DNA from 2 places in the Roseburia sp. OF03-24 genome. Region 2 is predicted to be linked to the other one. Evidence: riboswitches for the same ligand, from Rfam matches in the RefSeq annotation. Region 2 holds a riboswitch; the other holds the start of a gene.
The links. A riboswitch is a leader RNA that binds a small molecule or an ion and turns the genes downstream of it on or off. The one in region 2 is predicted to bind FMN.

Region 1: another riboswitch for FMN. It lies ahead of DXA60_RS16085 (ECF transporter S component); the one in region 2 lies ahead of ribD (bifunctional diaminohydroxyphosphoribosylaminopyrimidine deaminase/5-amino-6-(5-phosphoribosylamino)uracil reductase RibD).

What each region holds. Positions count from the first base shown of each region.
Region 1 covers NZ_QSCK01000037.1:21,556-32,851, forward strand. Annotated here, with positions in the region: gene DXA60_RS16045 (Mrp/NBP35 family ATP-binding protein) at 1-403, shown strand, start outside; gene DXA60_RS16050 (LytTR family DNA-binding domain-containing protein) at 656-1,117, shown strand; gene DXA60_RS16055 (LiaF transmembrane domain-containing protein) at 1,114-1,833, shown strand; gene DXA60_RS16060 (uracil-xanthine permease family protein) at 1,930-3,345, opposite strand; gene DXA60_RS16065 (DUF975 family protein) at 3,470-4,231, opposite strand; gene DXA60_RS16070 (DUF2752 domain-containing protein) at 4,343-4,783, shown strand; gene DXA60_RS16075 (hypothetical protein) at 4,819-5,172, opposite strand; gene DXA60_RS16080 (Tex family protein) at 5,323-7,470, shown strand; FMN riboswitch at 7,516-7,690, shown strand; gene DXA60_RS16085 (ECF transporter S component) at 7,828-8,442, shown strand; gene DXA60_RS16090 (YcxB family protein) at 8,586-9,083, shown strand; gene tsaE (tRNA (adenosine(37)-N6)-threonylcarbamoyltransferase complex ATPase subunit type 1 TsaE) at 9,099-9,542, shown strand; gene tsaB (tRNA (adenosine(37)-N6)-threonylcarbamoyltransferase complex dimerization subunit type 1 TsaB) at 9,575-10,279, shown strand; gene rimI (ribosomal protein S18-alanine N-acetyltransferase) at 10,276-10,713, shown strand; gene DXA60_RS16110 (hypothetical protein) at 10,864-11,094, shown strand; gene DXA60_RS16115 (ribonuclease Z) at 11,181-11,296, shown strand, end outside.
Region 2 covers NZ_QSCK01000011.1:104,869-116,164, reverse strand. Annotated here, with positions in the region: gene DXA60_RS07515 (cation diffusion facilitator family transporter) at 1-659, shown strand, start outside; gene DXA60_RS07510 (response regulator) at 699-1,751, shown strand; gene DXA60_RS07505 (hybrid sensor histidine kinase/response regulator) at 1,763-4,537, shown strand; gene DXA60_RS07500 (DegV family protein) at 4,534-7,209, shown strand; gene DXA60_RS07495 (CAP domain-containing protein) at 7,264-8,016, shown strand; FMN riboswitch at 8,071-8,185, shown strand; gene ribD (bifunctional diaminohydroxyphosphoribosylaminopyrimidine deaminase/5-amino-6-(5-phosphoribosylamino)uracil reductase RibD) at 8,363-9,463, shown strand; gene DXA60_RS07485 (riboflavin synthase) at 9,523-10,170, shown strand; gene DXA60_RS07480 (bifunctional 3,4-dihydroxy-2-butanone-4-phosphate synthase/GTP cyclohydrolase II) at 10,221-11,296, shown strand, end outside.

The DNA of each region.
Region 1 (11,296 bases), on a different contig from region 2:
TTACTTATTTGTTGATATGCCGCCAGGAACTGGTGATGTGCCGCTTACGGTATTCCAGTCACTTCCGGTCGATGGTATTGTGATCGTTACCTCACCGCAGGAACTGGTGCAGATGATTGTCAAAAAGGCATACAATATGGCAGAAATGATGCATGTTCCGGTACTGGGACTGATCGAGAATTTCAGTTATTTAAAATGCCCGGACTGTGGCAGGGAGATCAAATTATTCGGTGAGAGCCATATTGAGGATGTTGCAGCAGAGCTGACACTTCCGGTATTTGGAAAGATTCCGTTAGATCCTGCATTTGCAGAAAAGGCAGACGAAGGAAAATTCTATGAGACAGAAAATCCTTACCTGCAGACAGCAGTCAGAGCACTTTCTGCAATGAACCGTATCATGTAAAATAATTACCACTTACCATAGAAAAACGAACCACTTGGTGTAAAAACATTTACATCAGGTGGTTCGTTTTTTATAATGATCTTGTCAGTAAGAAAGAAAACCGGTTTGCTTTAAGTACAAAAATGGGTTGCAGATGAAAAGCAGTACAGTACTGGAGAATGATATGAAAAATTAAAGATTTTTCATACGCAAGATTTGTGCTTCGCACAAACTTGTGATGCGCTTAAAAGCAGCGCAAGAATGGAGATTAGTATGAAAATCAAAATCGAAATGGATGAGCAGGTGGCAGAGGAAGAAGTCATCATCCGCTGCCGTGGTATGACAGAACAGATCGCAGCCATACAAAAAGCAGTCAGTGAAGCGGCTGGTGCAGTTCAGAAGATGGTTCTATACAAAGGAAATACCGAGTATTATCTGCCGATGAACGACATATTGTTTTTTGAGACGGCAGACAGTGGAGTGGTGGCACATACGGGGAATAATCTGTATGAGGCAAGATACAAACTGTATGAACTTGAGGAAATTCTTCCTGGATTTTTTATGAGAGTGTCAAAGTCGACAATCTTAAATACCACCCATATTTTTTCCATCAACCGGAATCTGACGGCGTCGAGCGTTGTGGCATTTGAGAATACACACAAAAAAGTATATGTTTCAAGGTATTATTACAAACCATTGATCAGAAAATTAGAAGAAAGAAGGTTATGTCAATGAAAAAGAAAAATATTGCATGGGGACTGTTTTTTGTATTTCTTGCAGCGGTATATTTAGTGACCAGCAGTACCGGGATTGAAATCGGTGTTGGTTTACCCGGTATTTTTATGACGATCATGTTTGTCTGGCTGTTCGTGGATGGAATAAGAGAAGTAAACTTTTATTCCATGACGTTTGCAATTGCATTTATCTGTATTATTTACAGAAAACCTCTTGGTCTGGAAAGACTGAATCTGACAAACTGGACGATACTTGGTGCAGCATTGCTTTTAAGCATTGGACTTTCGATGATTTTTAAAGATGTCCGGAGAAAGAAAAATTCCTGGGAAAAAACGATAAACTGGGATGAAAAAACAGGTGCATCAGACAGTGAACAGTGCAGCGGAGAGCATATCCGCTGTGAAAATAATTTTGGTTCTGCGATCCGTTATATCAATTCGGATCATTTCCGTGATGCGCGGCTTGAAAACAATTTCGGAAGCATGAGTGTTTATTTTGATAATGCAATGATCGCAGGGGATGCTGCATCAATTGAGGTGGAAAACAATTTTGGAGAGACCAATCTTTATATTCCAAAAGAATGGAAAGTACAGAATGAACTGAGACATTCTTTCGGAGCAGTGGAAGCGATAGGACACAGTGAAGGAAGCAGTGTTGCAGCACTGTATCTGCGCGGAGCGGCGAATTTTGGCGTGATTAAGATTCATTATATTTAGCAGATAAAAAATGTAACAGGTGAAAATCATAAGAAAGAAAAATGCGGTATCCGTGTGTTTGCAGATACCGCATTTTTATTTATTACAACAGATTATTTACTCCTCGTCATCTGCATAGCTTGTATCTTCATGCAGATTCGGGATCATATCAAGACCGCGGTTTGCATCGATCTTTGGATCTTTGCCAAAATGATAATCATTACCTGGCAGGATCGCATTTAAAAGAATACCTGCGATCGCAGCGATCGCTAAGGATGTGAGTGTGATGGAAGTTCCGGCAACGGTAAAAGTAAGACCGTCCGAAAAACCAAGACCACATACAAAGATGACACCTGCGATGATAAGGTTTCTTGATTTTGTAAAATCAACGTGGTTTTCTACTACATTCCGGACACCGATCGCTGAGATCATGCCGTAGAGCATAAAGCTGACACCACCGATGATCGCAGATGGCATGGAACCGATCACCTCAGCCATTTTTGGAATGAAACTTAATATGATCGCATAGCATGCTGCGAGACGGATGACTTTCGGATCGTGAACCCGGCTCAATTCAAGAACACCGGTATTTTCACCGTAGGTCGTGTTGGCAGGACCACCAAAGAATGCCGAGAGTGCAGTTGCAAGACCATCTCCGATCAATGTGCGGTGCAGCCCCGGATCTTCGATAAAATTCTGATCTACAGTTGCAGAGATTGCGGAGATATCTCCGATGTGTTCCATCATGGTTGCAAGAGCAATCGGAGCCATCACAAGGATGGCAGAGATATTGAATCTGCAGATGGAAAATGCAGGAACACCAACCCAGGAAGCTGCCGCAATATTTGTAAAATCGAGAATTGCAGAGCCATCCGCATTTGTCATGCCAAGTGCGTTAAAGATGAGAGCGGCACAGTAGGAAATGATAACACCCATCAGGATCGGGATGATCTTAAACATTCCTTTTCCCCAGATATTAAAAATGATAATGACTGCAAGTGCGATCAGTGCTAAAAGCCAGTTTTTGGATGCGTTATTTACAGCAGAGCCGGCAAGGCTTAAACCGATGCAGATAATGATCGGACCGGTAACGACCGGTGGCAGGAAACGCATGACTTTTTTGACGCCGGCAAGTTTGATGATCAGTGCAAGGATCAGATATAAAAGTCCGGCAACGACAACTCCGCCGCAGGCATAGGACAGTTTGTCAGCATTTGACATATCGGCAAACACACCGGAATCCATGGAAGCGATCGTTGCATATCCACCTAAAAATGCAAAAGAAGAACCAAGAAAAGCCGGAACTTTAAATTTGGTGCAGAAGTGGAAAAATAAGGTGCCGATACCGGCGCAGATCAAAGTGACCTGTACATGCAGTACATCTTCCCCGAAGTAACTGTTGACTAAGATCGGGACAAGGATGGTTGCACCGAACATGGCGAACATGTGCTGCAGACCGAGCAGCAGCATCTTTGGCATGCCAAGAACTGAGGCATCGCGAATGGGTTCATTGTTCTGATTAGATTGATTCATAAAATCCTCCTTTGTTTTGCGGAGCAAAATGCGACTGCCTATGCAGGAGCAGAGGATTTTCCTCCTTTGTTTTGCGGTTTTATCCCATAAGAAACGCACCTTCGATGGAAAGTGCGTTGTGGAATCAAAATTGGGTTGTATCAGTATTTGTATAACTGCGGACTGGAATCCGGTTCAATTCTCCGGTACAGTCCAGATAAAAAATAACGAGTGTTTCTGTCTGGTAAGGAACAACCCAGAGGGATGCGATGCCAAACGAGCAGAGAATTAATAACCCATATCCGATAAAACTGAGCATAATATAAAGCAGGCGCATACGGTTTCCGTGCATGAGCAGTCTGCATTCTTTGAATACCTCACGGCATTTTAACTCAGGATGATCGAGCGTAATATATCCGATAAAATGATAGGTAAGCATAAAATAGCAGCTTAAGATCAGGGAAAGAATACCGGTTACTATTGTGATCACAATAGAAGTAAGTGAAAAATCTACGATTACCGCATAAGTAAAACTGCCGATCACAGGAAGCATGGAGACAAAGATCATCAGCAAAAATATAAATCCTGCGATAAAAAAGCGGTCGGTATTTCTTTTGAATGGATCAAAAATATCACGAAGTCTGAAATCATTTCCGCGTGTCATGGACAGATGGACTTTTGCTACACCACATCCTAATACAAAACTGACAACGGATATGAGAAGTTCTGCAATCAGTGAGATCACAAGCTGCATATTTGTCGGATTATCGCCCATGGAAAAGGAAAAAGGAGATTCGATCACAGTTGCGATCAGTGTTGTGGCAACAAAAGCTGCCATAGGAATACGGTATCTGTCATTTAAAATATCACGTGCAATACGTTTGAGTTCTTTTGATGTGCGTTTCATTCAGTGAATAACTCCTTTTAGATCATACAGCAGTTCTGCTGCGATTAGAATAAATTATAGCATAGGTGGCAGGGGGTTGTATAGATACGGATTTCTGATATAATGTGGAGAATGGAAAAAAGAAACACTTATGAACAGAAAAAAATAGATGACATTTTATATATTCTTGGTCTGAGCAGCGCAGCCATCTGCTGCATGTATCTGCTCATTTCTCAAATAACTGGCTTTCGTATTGAAAACTATCTCTACCCATGCCTGTTCCACGCCGTAACCGGCTATTACTGTCCGGGCTGCGGAGGAACCAGAGCGGTACGTGCCCTCTTTCAGGGACATTTTCTGATATCATTTTTTGAGCATCCGTTTGTGTTATACGCAGCGGTATTATGTGGATGGTTTCTGATCAGCCAGACAATTGAGCGGCTCTCACAGCATAAACTATCAGTTGCAATGCACTATAAAGACCGGTATCTCTGGATCGGACTTGCGATTCTTATTGTTAACTGTGCGATAAAAAATTTGGTTCGGTTTTTCTGGGGTATAAATCTTTTATAAAATTTAAAGCCGCTATTTATTTAAAATATCAGAACTCAATTCTGCGGAAACAGCATATTATAATCAATTCCTAAAGACTTGCAGCTCTCCCGCATCATATTTTCTATGCCGCCATAATAAACGTTGGCGAATACGACGGAATAGATTAACAGCAGAATAATGATACCAAGTGCTACGCTGCTTAAAGCAAGTCCAAGTTTGGCACGGCTGCTAAAGGTTGTCTCACCGCCGCGTGAGAGCAGTGCAAATACAATGCCGAGTGCCCCGCAGATCAGTGCAGGATAAACCAGACAAAATGTTGATAGTGCAATGATGCCCATGATAAAGGAAAGATTTTCCATATGTTTTGAACGCCGGTCTGGCATTGGTCTGTAAAATTGATGATCCATAAAAATCTCCATTCTTGCAAATACTAACAATAGTGTATCATGCAATGTGGAAAAAAACAACGCCACCTTGAATCCATGTGGATATTTCGCTATAATAGATATACTGTGCCGGAGAAAAAATGGAGACCGGTGAAAGAAAAAGGAGCAGCTATGGATATTATTGCAAAGATTTCCGAAGAACTCGGAATCCGTAAAAATCAGACTGAAGCAGCTGTAAAGCTGATCGACGAGGGAAATACAATTCCATTTATCGCCCGTTACCGTAAGGAGGCAACCGGAGCACTCAATGATGAGGTACTTCGTAACTTATATGAGAGACTGACTTATTTAAGAAATCTCGAAGAACGTAAAGAGACGGTTCTTGCAAGCATCGAGGAACAGGGAAAACTGACCGATGAGTTAAAAGCACAGATATTAGCGGCAGAGACGATGGTCGTGGTGGAAGATCTGTATCGTCCTTATAAACCAAAACGCCGCACCAGGGCAACGATCGCGAAAGAAAAAGGGTTAGAGCCGCTTGCCAGTATCATTACCCTGCAGATGTTAAATACATCTTTAGAGGAAGAAGCAGAAAAATTTGTTGATCCGGAAAAAGAAGTGATGAGTGCCTCAGATGCGATCGCAGGAGCAAAAGATATCATTGCAGAAAGTATTTCAGACGAGGCAGATTACCGAAGCCGTATTCGTGATCTGACTGTCAAAAAAGGACGTTTGGTTTCTGCTGCGAAAGATCCTGAGGCAGAGTCTGTTTACGAGATGTACTATGAATTTGATGAGCCGGTAGCAAAACTTGCAGGGCACCGTATTTTAGCATTAAATCGTGGAGAAAATGAAAAATTTTTAACGGTAAAAATTGAGGCACCGGTCGAGGATATTTTGCGATACCTTGAAAAAAAGGTGATCGTGCGTGACAATCCACAGACAACTCCGGTATTAAAAGAAGTGATAGAAGATGCCTATGACCGTCTGATCGCGCCAGCCATTGAGCGTGAGATCCGCAGTGACCTGACCGAAAAGGCAGAGGACGGGGCAATCAAAGTATTTGGCAAGAACTTAGAGCAGCTTTTGATGCAGCCTCCAATTGCAGGACAGGTTGTGCTTGGCTGGGATCCGGCATTCCGTACCGGCTGTAAACTTGCCGTGGTGGATCAGACCGGAAAAGTGCTTGATACCACAGTCATTTATCCGACCGCACCACAGAATAAGGTAGAAGAAGCAAAAGCAGTTTTAAAGAAGCTGATCTCAAAATATCATATTACGCTGATCTCGCTTGGAAACGGTACAGCATCCCGCGAGTCCGAGCAGGTCATTGTAGAGTTATTAAAAGAGATACCGGTGAAAGTGCAGTACATCATCGTCAACGAGGCAGGGGCATCTGTCTATTCTGCAAGTAAGCTTGCAACGGAGGAGTTTCCGCAGTTTGATGTTGGACAGCGAAGCGCAGCATCCATGGCACGCCGTCTGCAGGATCCTTTGGCGGAGCTTGTAAAAATCGATCCGAAATCCATCGGTGTAGGTCAGTATCAGCATGACATGAACCAGAAAAAGCTAAGTGAAGCACTCGGTGGAGTTGTAGAGGATTGCGTAAACAGAGTCGGTGTTGATTTAAACACTGCGTCGGCATCATTGCTTGAATATATTTCCGGCATCAGCAAGGCAGTTGCAAAAAATATTGTTGCATACCGTGAAGAAAATGGCCGTTTTGAGGCGAGAAACCAGCTTTTGAAAGTTGCAAAATTAGGACCAAAAGCATATGAGCAGTGTGCAGGTTTCCTGCGCATCAACGATGGAAAAAATCCGCTGGATGCAACAGGTGTGCACCCGGAAAGTTATGCAGCAGCAAAGACACTGTTAGAGCGTCTCGGATATACGACAGATGATGTGAAAGAACGCAGATTAGACGGCATTTCAGGGAAAATATCCGATTATAAAAAACTGGCGGAAGAGCTTGGGGTAGGCGAGATCACACTGCAGGATATCGTAAAAGAACTTGAAAAACCGGCGCGTGATCCAAGAGAGGATATGCCAAAACCGATCCTGCGCAGTGATGTGCTTGACATGAAAGATTTAAAACCTGGAATGATTCTGAAAGGAACAGTCCGGAATGTCATTGATTTTGGTGCATTTGTGGATATCGGAGTACATCAGGATGGTCTGGTACATATTTCACAGATGTGTGACCGCTTTATCAAACATCCGCTTGAGGTGGTAAGTGTCGGTGATATTGTTGAGGTCAAAGTACTGGATGTTGATCTGAAAAAACAGCGTATTGCACTGACCATGAAAATTAATGGTTGACAGATACGCAAAAGATGCATACAATAGAACACGAAAAAAATAATATTAATTCTTCGGGGCAGGGTGATGCAGTAAGATTTGCAGATTCCCGACCGACGGTGACGTAGAGAGTGCTGATCTTATAGGATCAGATTCATTTACAAAGTCCGTGACCTGCTAAGGCAGCTGATCCGGTGAGATTCCGGAACCGACAGTATAGTCTGGATGAGAGAAGATAAGCATGTGAATGATAAGACGTCAGCAAAGACGTTTCTGTTACATGAGAACCCCGGATGATTTGTACATCTGGGGTTTTATTGTGTAAACACGCTTACAATCCCTCGTATATTTTCCGAAAGAGAAAAGGAGACGAGTGAAATGGATGCAACAAACAAAACAGTAACCGTAAAAAGAGTCAATGTGAGATATCTGACAGTGACAGCAATGCTCTCAGCAGTGGCATATATCCTGATGTTTCTGGATTTTTCCGTGCCGTTTATGCCGTCATTTATCAAAATGGATCTCTCAGAACTTCCGGCACTGATCGGATCATTTGCCATGGGACCGCTCTGTGGCGTGATCATCTGTCTGGTTAAGAATGTTCTTCATCTGTTCATTACATCTACGGGTGGCGTAGGAGAACTTTCAAACTTTATTCTTGGTGTGGCATTTGTACTGCCGGCAGGGCTTCTTTACAAACACAAAAAGACAAGAACGACCGCACTCATCGGTTCCGTACTTGGAGCAGTGATCATGGGAGCTTTCAGTGTAGTTTCTAACTACTTCCTTGTATATCCGGTATATTACAACTTCATGCCGCAGGAGGCAGTACTCGGAGCATATCAGCTGATCGCTCCGTCAATGAAGAGCATTTTACAGTGCCTGATCTGCTTTAACATGCCGTTTACCTTTGTCAAAGGAATGTTTTCCGTAGTCATTACATTTGTGACTTACAAACACATTTCTCCGATTTTAAAAGGAAGACAGTCATAAGCAGTGAAGCTGATTTCGGTATTTGCCGGTATCGGTAAGACAGCAACTTTGTTTTTCAGGAGAAAAGACGCAGGAAATGCGTCTTTTCTTTTTTTTCAAAAAATGTTATACTAAGCTGATTCTAAAATGGCGGGGGATTGACGATGAGATTGGAATTTGATATAACATTGACCGCAAAGGATATGTTTCGTTTTAACATGTACCAGACCTATACCGGTGCATCCGGATGGATTTCCGTGATCGCAGCAGTGATCTGCTTTATTGCGGCAGGTACGAAATATAGTGAACGCGGGTTGTCCTATGCAGTTCTTGGCAGTTTGCTTGGAGTGCTGATCTTATTTTATATGCCGGTCACACTTTATCTTCGCTCAAAACAGCGTATTGCAGCATCTGAGGTGTTGAAGAACAGCCTGCATTACTGCGTGGATGAAGAAGGGATAACTGTAAAACAGGGGGATGCAGACGCGAAGCTTTTGTGGGATCAGATTTATAAAATGGTGTCTACGAAAAATAATGTGCTGGTCTACAGTAACCGCATAAATGCTTATGTGATACCCAGGCAGCAGTTAGGGGAGAAATATCGCAGTCTTGCAGACCTTGCAAAGGATAAGCTGCCGAAGTACAGGGTAAAGTTGAAGTAAATGGAGGACGGAATGATGAAAGAAACCGTTTATGAGACATTTTCCGCAGCAGAGACACATGCGCTTGGAAAGAAGATCGGGGAGAAGGCAGAACCGGGAGATGTGTATACACTAGTGGGAGATCTTGGCGTTGGAAAGACTGTCTTTACACAGGGAATCGCAGACGGACTTGGGATTACAGAACCGGTATCAAGTCCGACATTTACGATCGTACAGGTGTATGAAGAAGGCAGAATACCATTTTACCATTTTGATGTATACCGGATCGGTGATATCGAGGAAATGGATGAGATCGGCTACGAGGATTATTTTTACGGGGAGGGTTTGTGCATGATCGAGTGGGCAAACCTGATCGAAGAAATCCTTCCGGATAAACGATATGATGTGACGATTGAAAAGAATCTGGAAAAAGGTTTTGATTACCGGAAAATTACCATAAAAGAGCATGAGGGCTGCTAAAATAGTTTGTTCATGCGGGAATGGAGCTTACAATGAAGATTTTGGGATTAGACAGTTCAGGACTTGTGGCAAGCGTGGCTATCGTATGTGATGATAACATGCTTGGAGAGTATACTGTCAATTATAAAAAAACACATTCACAGACACTTCTGCCAATGTTAGATGAAGTGGCAAAAATGATAGAACTGGATTTGAATACGATCGATGCGATCGCGATCGCAGGTGGCCCTGGATCATTTACCGGTCTTCGGATCGGCTCGGCAACTGCAAAAGGGCTCGGACTTGCATTAGATAAGCCGATCGTCAATGTGCCGACTGTTGATGCGCTTGCCTATAATCTGGTCGGACATGCAGGACTTGTGTGCCCGCTTATGGATGCCAGAAGAAATCAGACTTACACAGGTTTGTACTCTTTTGAAGGCAATGAGATGGAAGTGTTGAAAGAACAGTGTGCAGTTGGTATAGATGAAATTATTTCGATTGTAAATGAGTTTGAACAGCCGGTCACATTTTTAGGGGACGGAGTGCCGGTATTCAAAGAATATATTGCAGAAAACTGCAATGTGCCGTATACGTTTGCTCCTGCACATGTCAATAAACAGAGAGCAGGAGCCGTTGCAGCGCTTGGCATGAAATATTTTTCTGAGGGAAAAGCCACGACCGCTGCAGAGCATAAGCCGGAATATTTAAGATTGTCCCAGGCGGAGCGGGAACGAAAAGAGGGCGGATTAGCATGATCACAGTCAGAGCCATGCAGGTAAAAGATGCAGAACAGGTAAGCGAACTGGAAAGAGCCATTTTTTCACAGCCTTGGAGCTATCAGGGATTTGTGGATTCATTAAGTCTGCCGAATACGGTTTTTCTTGTCGCAGAGGAAAATAATAAGATCCTTGGTTATATTGGAATGTATCTTTCAATTGATGAAGGAGAAATTACCAATGTAGCGGTTGCACCGGAAATGCGGTGCAGGGGAATTGGCGGCATGCTGCTTGCGGAAGCGAAAAAAGAGGCTGAGAGCCGTTCAGTTGGCAAAATTGTACTTGAAGTCCGCTGCTCGAACGACAGTGCGATCCGCCTGTATGAGCGCAATGGGTTTGTGAATCATGGTGTGAGGAAAGAGTTTTATGAACTTCCGAAAGAGGATGCCTATATTATGATATATGGCCAGTAATTGTGACCGGCAGCCAGTAATTCCCACTACATAAGGTATGATATTGCTTATATAATATAGATATCTAGTGTACTGTACATGAATGTTACAGCATGCCGGGCATTCATAGAAAATGTCTGCCTGTATCACAGAATGGGAAGGCTTAAAAAAATGAGCAGAAAAGATCAGAAAATTTACTGTAACTGTTGTGGAAAAGTAATTTGTATGTTATCTGAAAAAGACCATACTTCATTTCTTACTGTGGAGAAGGAATGGGGATATTTTTCTGATAAAAAGGATGGACGGATACACAGAATGGATATCTGTGAGTCCTGTTATGAAAAAATGGTGGGAAAATTTGTGATACCGCCGGAGGAAGAACAGGTAACGGAATTTGTATAACCTGCATTTTGCTCCGCAAAACAAGGAGTAAAATCCTCTCCTCGCCAATGGGCTCGGATTTTGCTCCGCAAAACAAGGAGGATTGTATGTTAGACGTATGTCTTTTGGGAACTGCAGGGATGATGCCATTGCCGCACCGGTGGCTGACAGCGTCATTGATGCGTTATAATGGAAGCAGTTTACTCATTGATTGTGGGGAGGG
Region 2 (11,296 bases):
GCCTGAGTGATACCTGTGCAACGGCAGTGGTACTTGCAGCAACTTTGATCGGACATTTTACAGGGCTTTATGTGGACGGCTATTGTGGTGCGCTGGTGGGTGTATTTATCTTGTGTGCAGGCATTGGTGCAGCAAAAGATACGTTAAATCCACTTTTGGGACAGCCACCGGAAGAGGAATTTGTACAGAAAATTGATCAGATCGTAATGGCACATGAGGAGATATGCGGGATTCATGATCTGATCGTGCATGATTATGGTCCTGGAAGACAGATGGTGTCGCTGCATGCGGAAGTTCCGGCAGAGGGAAATATCTTAGAGATACATGATATTATTGATAATGTTGAAAATGAATTAAAAGAAAAGTTAGGCTGTGATGCGACGATACATATGGATCCGATCGTGACATCAGATGAACATGTCAGTGAGATGAAAGCTGCAGTGACATCCATTATCAAGGGAATCGATGAGCAGATCAATATGCATGATTTCCGTGTTGTGACGGGGCTTACACATACGAATATTATTTTTGATGTTCTGATACCATATAAATTTCATATACAGGATGACGAGCTGGTTGCACGCATTACATCACAGGTGAGAGATCGTCTTGGAAATAACTATTATGTCATTATAAAAGTCGATCATTCTTATGTATAAAAGAGCAGGGTAATTCAGGTTTTTACAAAGGAGAAGCGTATGCAGACACAAAACAGGGAACTGATCCTTTTGGTAGATGATGATCCGGGTAATCTGAAAAGAGCACAGACAATTCTTGGGGAAGAATTTCGAATTTCTGCGACTACATCCGGGAAAATGGCATTATCACTTCTTTCAAAAGTGACGCCGGATCTGATCCTTCTGGATGTAAATATGCCGGAAATGAACGGATTTGAAACACTGACAAAGATTCGCGAACTTGAAAATGGGGCTGCGATACCGGTTGTGTTTCTGACCGGTGATAATGATGCGGAGACAGAGACAAAATGTTTTGAAGCAGGGGCGATGGATTTTGTCGGAAAACCATTCGTCTCACAGGTATTAGTAAGCCGTGTGAAACGGATTCTGGAGAATAAACAGTATCAGAATCATTTAGAAGATATGGTTGCATCACAGGTTGCCCAGATCACGCGCATGCAGGATGAGGTGATCACCGGCATCGCAAACCTGATCGAAAGCCGTGACAACAGCACAGGACTTCATGTAAAAAATACGCAGAACTATGTGCGGATTCTGACGAGGGCGCTGCGTGAGCGGGGACTTTATGCAGATATACTTGATTATAATTATGAACTCAATACGGTAAAAGCATCGGTACTTCATGACATTGGAAAAATTAGGACGCCGGATGCAATCCTTTTAAAACCGGGAAGGCTTACTGACGAGGAGTTTGCTGTCATGAAAAAGCATACCGTAGATGGCTGTGAGATCATTGACGGGATCATAGGAACTGTGGAACATGAGGAATATGTGGATATTGCCAGAAAAATAGCAAGACACCATCACGAAAGATGGGATGGTACAGGATATCCGGATGGATTAGCCGGGGAGGAGATTCCGTTATGTGCAAGGATCATGGCGCTTGCAGATGTTTTTGATGCACTTTATCAGGAACGGTGTTACAAAAAAGCAATCCGTCCAGCATCGAAAGTATTTGAAATAATAAAGGAAAACAGCGGTTCCCAGTTTGATCCGAACCTTGCAGAAATTTTTTGTGAATTGCAGCAGGAAATTACGGATATCAGTGAATGAGGGGAAACGTTATGAAAAGAGAAATCGGGAAGGACAGAGCGGGACTGATCCCGTACATACTTTATACCATATATACGGTTTATATGGTAATGGCAGCAGTTTACTTAAAATGGCCTAGCTGGGTAGCTGCAGTGGTAGTCTGCGGACTTTTGGCAAGCATCGGGCTTCGGATTCTGTTAGGACGATCCGCAAAACTGGCAAAATTATTTTGTTCGGTAATGATCTGGATGAACATTATTTTATATACAGTTTTTACGGATGGATCGTCTCTTACCATGGCAACGGTTGCGGCAAGTGTCGTGATGTTGTCTCTTTTTGATCTGATCGAGATTAATTATATTTCGTTGGCAGCAACGCTTCTTTTGTTTGGTCTTGATACATTCCTGTTAGATAAAGTTAATTATGATAATCCGGTACGGGAAATGGAATTTTTTATGCAGTTTCTTGCGATCATCATCCTCGAACTCATGGAAAATAAACAGTTAAAGAACCGTATACAGCATGAAATCGAACTTGACGAGGCAATGCGTGAACTTGAAGAAGCGGAACATGCAAAAGATGATTTTATGGCAAATATTTCACATGAGATCCGCACACCGTTAAATTCGATCATCGGAATCGGCTCAGAGTTACTGGATGCGAAAGTGGATGATACGACCAAAGAGCAGTTATATGATATTACGGTCGCAGGCAGGAATCTGATGTCCTTAGTGTCTGATATTCTGGATTTCTCAGAACTTGAAAATGATACTATGGAGCTTGTGGAGGAGCCTTATAATATCACATCTGTGATCAATGATGTGGTAAATATGGCACATGTGTGGAATAAAGAAAAGAATCTTGAGATCATTGTGGATTGCGAGGCAGATATCCCGAATAATCTGCTTGGGGACAGTCAGAAGATCTACCGTATGATTTTAAATCTGATCAACAATGCGATCAAGTTTACGGATGCCGGAGGTGTCATTTTGTTTGTTGGCGCCCGCAAGGAACCATATGGTATCAATCTCATGGTGAAGGTAAAAGACACCGGAATCGGCATGAGTGAGAAAAATATAGATGCACTGGAAAATACATACAATCAGGTAGATACAACACGCGACAGACGAGCCGGAGGTGTTGGTTTAGGACTTGCGATCTCACGCAAAATGATCGCAAAGATGAATGGACATATGCATATCGAGAGTGTTCCTGATGTGGGGACAACCGTTTCCATTATCATACCGCAGAGAGTACTGACGGATATGCCGCTTGTATCTGTACGTGATGCAGGGGATAAAAAGATCGTTTTTTATATGAATCTCGAAAGATATCGCTTTGGGCAGCTTCGTGACGGTTATCTTGAATGTATACAGAGGATGATCGATCAGCTTCATGTAGATGCTGTGCGCTGCTCTACGATGCATGAGTTAAAGAACCGTATCGAACATGAAACATTTCAGTTCCTGTTTGTTGCGGATGTGGAATATTTTGAGGAACAGAGTTACTTTGACAGCCTGACCGACAAAATGAAAGTAGTTGTCATGGCAAACAGGGATTGTGATCTGCAGAAAGTCGGATCAGAAGTACAGCTTATTTACCGCCCAATCCATGTGTTCTCAATTGCCACTGTTTTAAATGGCGAAAAACTTCAGCAGGATGCTTATGATGAAAGGTGGCACCATGACAGATTCCGCGTAAAGGGAGCAAAAATTCTCGCTGTGGATGACAGTGCCATGAATTTAAAAGTTGTTTCAAGCCTGCTTAGCCATTATGGAATTACGATCGATACGGCACTAAGCGGCAAAGAAGCCATAGAGAAAATAAGTGACAGAAGCTATGATCTTGTGTTTATGGATCACATGATGCCGGAAATGGATGGTGTGGAATGTATGCACAGGATTCATGAACTGCCAGGTTTTCGGGAGAGAAAGATACCGGTCATAGCACTGACTGCCAATGCGATAGGCGGAGCCAGAGAGATGCTGATAAGAGAAGGATTTGATGATTTTGTTGCGAAACCGATTGAAAAGTCAGCAATGGAACGTGTCCTCCGCAAATATTTAAGTGCATTTATTGAAAAAGATACAGGGGAAGCAGAGAAAAATAAAACGGAAGTGGCTGAGAAAATATCTGGTCAGTCCAAAGAGGAACAGAGTAGAAGTAGTGAAGTATCCGGCGAGTCAGAAGAAAGACAGAATGGAAGCAAGAAAGTATCCGGCGGGTTATCAGAAGAAGAGAATTTTGAGGTGGCAGGTATTGACCATAAGTTAGGACTTTCCTATTTTGACGATAATGAAGCGGATTATATGGAGATCGTACAGTGTTTTTATGAACAGGGAAGAAGCCAGATCCAGACACTGCAGGAGTTGTATGATAAAAAAGACTGGGAAAATTATAAGATCAACATACATTCTCTGAAAGGACAGAGCCTGACGATCGGCGCAAAAGATCTTTCTGCAAAAGCAAAGAGAATGCAGGAAGCATGTGAGCATAAAAATGAAAATTATATCATACAAAACCATGTGGAGCTGATAGCAGATTATTGTGCGATTCTCGATGGACTGTCAAAATATGTAACGGCAGAGGGAGAAGAAAAGACCTTGTTACAGAAATTAGCGGCTGCGATCGATAATTTTGATCAGGAGGAGGCAATAAAACTGCTGGAAAACGTAAAAAATGAAGCAGGCAGTTCACTGACGGATTCGGATGCACAGATTATTGCTGATATGACAGAACAGATTGAACTGTTTGATTTTATCAGTGCAGCAGAAACATTAAAAAAATGGAGAGGTGACGTGCAATGAATAAGTTAAGTGACAGAATTATCCGGGTACTGATCCGGAAAGATGTTTCCATTCATGCACAGTTATTCCGGTTTATGTCACTGCTTGGAACGATTGCAATGGCAGTAGGCGGAGTTTATACGCTTGCCGAAGGGATGGAAATAAAAAATGTTATTGCATTGTTTGCCGGGGCATTTTTTATGGGAGTGCTTTTCTGGGCGGGAAAGAAATTTAAGCAATATGATATCTGTTCCTTTATTCTGATGCTGGGACTGAATGGGATTTTCCTGCCGGTTACATTTATGCGTTCCGGGGGTTTAAAAAGCGGTATGCCGCTCTGGTTTGTACTCGGTTTTATCTCACTCTTTTTTCTGCTCCGCGGAAAAGGACTTATTGCGGGAACAGTCATAACGATCATTGCAGATGCGGTCTGTTTTTATATAGCGATGGTTTATCCGGAGAAAATTGTTTATATGGAATCAGAATCTGTGGTTAACGTCGACATTATTGTAAGTACTGTTATAACTGTTTTTCTGACCTGTGCATTTATGTTTATTCAGATCACACTCTATGAGTATCAGCGAAAAGAAAATGAAAAACAGCAGGCAAAGCTAGTTGCTGCAATGAATACACAGAGCCGTTTTCTTGCCAATATGAGTCATGAGATCCGTACGCCGATCAATACGATCATAGGGTTAAATGAAATGACACTGCGGGAGGAGAATCTGTCGGACGATATTATTGAAAATGCCAATAATATCCAGAGCGCAAGTAAGATGCTGCTATCCCTGATCAATGATATTTTAGACCTGTCGAAGATCGAGGCTGGAAAAATGGAGGTTGTTCCGGCACGTTATGAGACAGGTAAGCTTTTCAGTGAGATCGTAAATACGACCTGGATACGTGCACATGAGAAAAATCTGGAATTTTGTGTCAACGTATCCGAAAAACTGCCGTCAATGTTATACGGCGATGAAATGAGGATCAAACAGGTTCTGACAAATATTTTAAGTAATGCGATCAAGTACACGCAAAAAGGATCTGTTACGTTGTTTGTGGAAGGGGAGCAGACAGGGACGGATGAAATCCTTTTAAAAATGTCCGTGATCGATACCGGTATGGGAATCCGGCAGGATGATATGAAATATCTGTTTGACAGTTTTAAACGGGTCAATGAGGGCAATACGAAAGGAATCGAAGGAACAGGACTTGGACTTTCCATCTGCAGCCAGCTCGTAAATCTGATGGGCGGTCAGATCACGGTTGACAGTATTTATCAGAAGGGTTCCACTTTTACGATCACGATTCCACAGAAGATCGTGAATGCTGCACCGCTTGGAAATCTCAACTACAACAGTTCATCGAGACATCAGAGGTCTTCCTACAAAAAGAGTTTTGAAGCTCCGGAAGCAAAAGTACTTGTTGTGGACGATAATGATATGAATCTGCTTGTTGCCAAAAAGCTGCTCCGGGAGACAAAAGTCCAGCTTTCCTTAGCACACAGCGGAATGGAATGCTTAAAGCTGACGGCGAAAAATAATTATGATGTGATCTTTATGGATCATATGATGCCGGAAATGGATGGAGAAAAAACCATGGATCTGATACGCAATCAGGAAGGCGGATTCTGCCGGAAAACACCGATTATCGCCCTGACGGCAAATGCAATGTCAGGAGCGGAAGAGAAGTATCGTAAAATGGGATTTTCCGATTATCTTGCGAAACCGATCAATGGCATTCTTTTTGAGGCAATGCTGCTTCGTTATCTGCCGAAGGAGCGTATTGAATATATGGTTGCTCCGGATGAGATCAGTGAAATGGACGGATTCCGTATTTTAGGGCAGAAGAAAAAACAGAAACTGATCATCAGTACAGATAATGTGGTAGATCTGCCGAATGATGTGGTAAGGCAGCTTGGAATACCGATGATGCATTATTTTGTAAACACGGAATACGGTCATTTTGAGGATATGGTGGAAATCCATTCGGACAGCCTGCTTTCTTATATTGAAAAAGATCAGTATGCAAAATCAGAAGCACCGACAGTCGGGGAGTATGAGACATTTTTTGGAAATCTGCTTGAGGAGGCAGAGCAGGTGCTTCACATCTGTATTGCTTCCGGATCGGGAAAGGGATTTGAGAATGCAGGAAAGGCAGCAGCCGGATTTTCCCATGTGCAGGTCTATGATTCGGGACATTTATCCAGTGGCACAGGACTGATGGTAATGCAGGCGGCAAACATGTCATTGAAAAACAGGGATATGGATGAGATAATACAGAAGTTAGATGAGATGCAGAAAAAAGTGCAGACAAGTTTTATACTTGACAGTTCTAAGCAGCTTTACCGCAGCGGGCTCTTAAATAAGCAGGTTTGGAAACTGACAGAGATGCTGCAGTGTCATCCGGTTTTGTCACTGCACAAAAAGAAAATAGTGCCGTCCGCGATCTTTTTTGGTGATACGGAGAATGTTTATAAAAAATATATTCGTGCGCAGATGGCGCGGTTTGCCTCCATTGATCAGAGAGTTTTGTTTATAACGTCTGCAGGGTGTTCAAAAGAGACGAAAGACATGATCTTAGAGGAAGTGCAAAAATATAAGCAATTCGATCAGGTATACATGCAGGAGGCGTCGGCGGCAATCACGAGTAACTGCGGAGCGGGGTGTTTTGGACTTATTTATATGTTAGAGTAAGATTTTAATGGTGCTGTTTGCATCATAAATATAGTACGAAAGGAAGGATGAGGAATGAAAAGTGTAAAGAAAAAGATAACGGCAATGTTGTTAACAATTCTTCTTATATTTAGCGGGAGCATGATCGCAGTGGATGTTATGCAGCCAGTCACTGTTGCAGCGGCATCTGCTGTAAAGCTGAATAAAACGAGCCTGACGATGACAAAGGGAAAGACATATCAGCTTAAATTAAGACCGGCGCAGAAAAAAGTGAAATGGTCATCTTCAAAGAAAACAGTAGTCAGCGTTTCAAAAAGTGGAAAACTGACTGCAAAAAAAGCAGGAAAAGCAACAATTACGGCAAAGGTCGGGAAAAAGAAATATACCTGCAAAGTAACGGTAAAAAATAAGCCGGCGGCTGTTCTGACAAAAGCAGATAAAGAGAAAGCAGAAGTTCTAAAGCTGATCAACAAGGAGAGAAAGGCGCAGGGAAAATCTTCTCTGAAAATGAATGATACCTTAAATGCTGCAGCAGATAAGCGGGCAAAAGAGCTTACACAGCTGTTTTCGCATACAAGACCAAACGGAGAGAGCTGTTTTTCTATTTTAAGTGAAAAGAAGTATCAGGTAAATTATCGCAGTGCAGGTGAAAATATTGCGGCAGGTTATACCGATGCAGCAGATGTTATGAATGGATGGATGAACTCACCGGGACATCGTGCTAATATTTTAAGCGATTCTTATGATCAGGTTGGAATCGGTTATTATTATGATGCGAATGCGCCATATCGTTATTATTGGGTGCAGATCTTTATGGGAAGCTGGTAAAAAAGTATTGACATTTTAAGAAAGAGTGTTATACTCGGACACATAAAAACAGAATATGATCTTCAGGGCAGGGTGAGATTCCCTACCGGTGGTATAGCCCACGAGCCGCAAGGCATGATTCGGTGTAACTCCGAAGCCGACAGTATAGTCTGGATGAAAGAAGATATGGATAAGCAGGATTGAAAGGATCGTTTTAAACGATCGGTAAGAATGCATACAAGGCTCTGGAATAGTTTTATTTCAGAGCCTTTTTGTTTGTGACAATAGAATTTCGCAGAGCGTGTATTCTATCGTCATGAATCAACAAAGATTGCAGACTCTGTCTTGCAGAAAGGGGAATGTATTCATGCAACAGGAAAGATATATGCGCCGTGCAATGGAACTTGCAGAACTCGGCAGAGGATGGACAAAGACAAATCCGGTGGTTGGTGCGGTTCTTGTAAAAGGGGACAGGATCATCGGGGAAGGCTATCATAAAAAATTTGGCGGACTTCACGCAGAGAGGGAAGCGCTGGCGGATTGCAGGAGCAGGGGAGAAGATCCGGCGGGAGCAGACCTTTATGTGACATTAGAACCGTGCTGTCATTACGGGAAAACGCCTCCATGTACACAGGCGATCATAGAAGCTGGCATCAGCCATGTGTTTGTCGGGGCGAAAGATATTAATCCACTTGTGGCGGGAGGCGGAATCCGGCAGTTAAGGGAGCAAGGCATCCTGGTGACGGAAGGAGTTTTACAGGAGGAATGTGAGTACCAAAATCGGGTATTTTTTCATTATATCCAGACAAAACTGCCCTATGTGAGGATGAAATATGCGATGACACTGGATGGAAAAATCGCGTCGGCATCCGGAAAATCGAAATGGATCACCGGGGAGGCGGCAAGAGAACAGGTACACCGCATGCGACATGAAATGACCGGAATCATGGTTGGGGCAGACACGGTAATCGCGGATGATCCAATGTTAAACTGCCGTTTGCCACAAACGAAAGACCCGGTCAGGATCGTTTGTGATACGACACTGCGGATACCGCTTAAGAGCCGTATCGTGCAGACCGCAGAGGAGCAGAAGACCATCATTGCAACCTGCTGTCAGGATGAAGCAAGGATCAGGGAATATCAGAAATATGCATGCCGGATCATAGTGACAGAGCGTGCGGATGGAAAAGTAGATTTAAAAGAACTGATGCGGCAGCTTGGAGCAGACGGGATCGAGAGTGTATTACTTGAGGGCGGTGCCATGCTGAACTGGTCGGCGTTAGAAGCCGGAATCGTCAATGAGGTGTATGCGTATGTGGCACCGAAACTGTTTGGTGGTGCAGCTGCCAAAAGTCCGGTTGCAGGAATGGGCGTGGATCATCCCGATGATGCGTACCATCTGGTCAATCAGAGGATACAGCAGGTGGGGGAGGACATTCTGATCACCGGGGAGCTGAAAAATAAATGAGAGGGAAATAGATACATAAGGTTTGAACATACCGTAAAAAGGCAGGGAGGGGAGGAAATTTGTTTACAGGAATTGTGGAAGAGGTCGGAAGAATCATAACAGCGGACCGGAAAGGCAATTCTGCCAGACTGAAAATAGAGGCAGAAAAAGTATTGGAGGATATCAAAATTGGTGACAGCATTGCCGTCAACGGAATCTGTCTTACCGTGACATCTTTTGGAAAAAACTATTTTACCGCCGATGTGATGCACGAAACGCTGCGGAGGTCATCGATTGGAGAAGCAGCGTCAGGCAGCCCGGTGAATCTGGAGCGCGCGATGGCGGCGAACGGCAGATTTGGCGGTCACATCGTGACAGGACATATTGACGGAACCGGAACGATCTGTGAAGTCATATCAGATGAGATCGCGATTTATTATTCCATTAAAGCGCCTGAGAAGATCATGCACTACATTGTTGAAAAGGGTTCTGTCGCAGTGGATGGGATCAGCCTTACCATTGCAGAAACGACACAGACCACTTTTATGGTGTCTGTTATCCCGCATACGGCGCAGTGTACGGTTTTGGCTCACAAAAAGGCGGGGGATAAGGTAAATCTGGAAAATGACTGTATCGGGAAGTATATAGAACATTTTTTGAACTGGAAGGAAGAAAAAATAACGGAGAGTAAGATCACGAAGGAGTTTTTATTTTCTAATGGATTTTGAAAACTCAGAAAAATCAAGTGAAAGTTCTTGCATGGAAAGGGAGAAGTATAATGAGAGAATTTGATACAGTGGAACAGGCATTAGAAGAATTGAAAAAAGGAAAGATCATTCTTGTGACAGATGATGAAGATCGTGAGAATGAAGGGGATTTTATCTGCGCGGCAGAGTTTGCAACGACAGAAAATCTGAATTTTATGGCAACACATGGAAAAGGACTGATCTGCATGCCGATGTCAAAGGAGATCTGTGAAAAATTAAGACTCCCGCAGATGGTGGCAGACAATACGGATAACCATGAGACCGCATTTACCGTATCGATCGATTATGTCGGCACAACGACTGGAATATCGGCGGAGGAACGCGGTATGACGGCAAGGCATTGCATCAGTGAGGATGCAAAACCGGAAGATTTTCGCAGACCGGGACACATGTTTCCACTGCTTGCAAAAAAGAATGGTGTGTTAGAACGTAACGGTCATACAGAAGCAACCGTTGACCTGATGCGTCTTGCCGGATTAAAAGAGTGTGGTTTATGCTGTGAGATTATGCGTGAGGACGGAACAATGATGCGTACAACAGAGCTCATGGAATTGGCAGAAAAGTGGAACATCTGTTTTATCACGATCGCGGCAATTCAGGAGTACCGCAAAAAACATGAGAAACTGGTAGAGTGCGCAGCAGTCGCAAAACTCCCGACAAAATATGGAGAATTTAAAGCGTATGGTTATCAGAATATTTTAAACGGGGAACATCATGTTGCGCTGGTAAAAGGTGAGATCGGAGACGGAGAGGATGTGCTATGCCGTGTACACTCCGAGTGCCTGACGGGAGATGTATTCGGATCTTTGAGGTGTGACTGCGGGGAACAGCTTGCTGCGGCAATGGAACAGATCGAAAAAGAAGGCCGCGGAATCCTGCTTTATATGCGGCAGGAGGGAAGAGGCATCGGATTACTGAACAAGCTGCGCGCCTATACATTGCAGGAGAAAGGAATGGATACGTTAGAGGCGAACCTTGCGCTCGGTTTTGCGGGGGATGAGCGGGAGTATTACATCGGAGCACAGATTTTAAAAGATCTCGGTGTAAAAACGCTGCGGCTTCTGACCAATAACCCGGATAAAGTTTA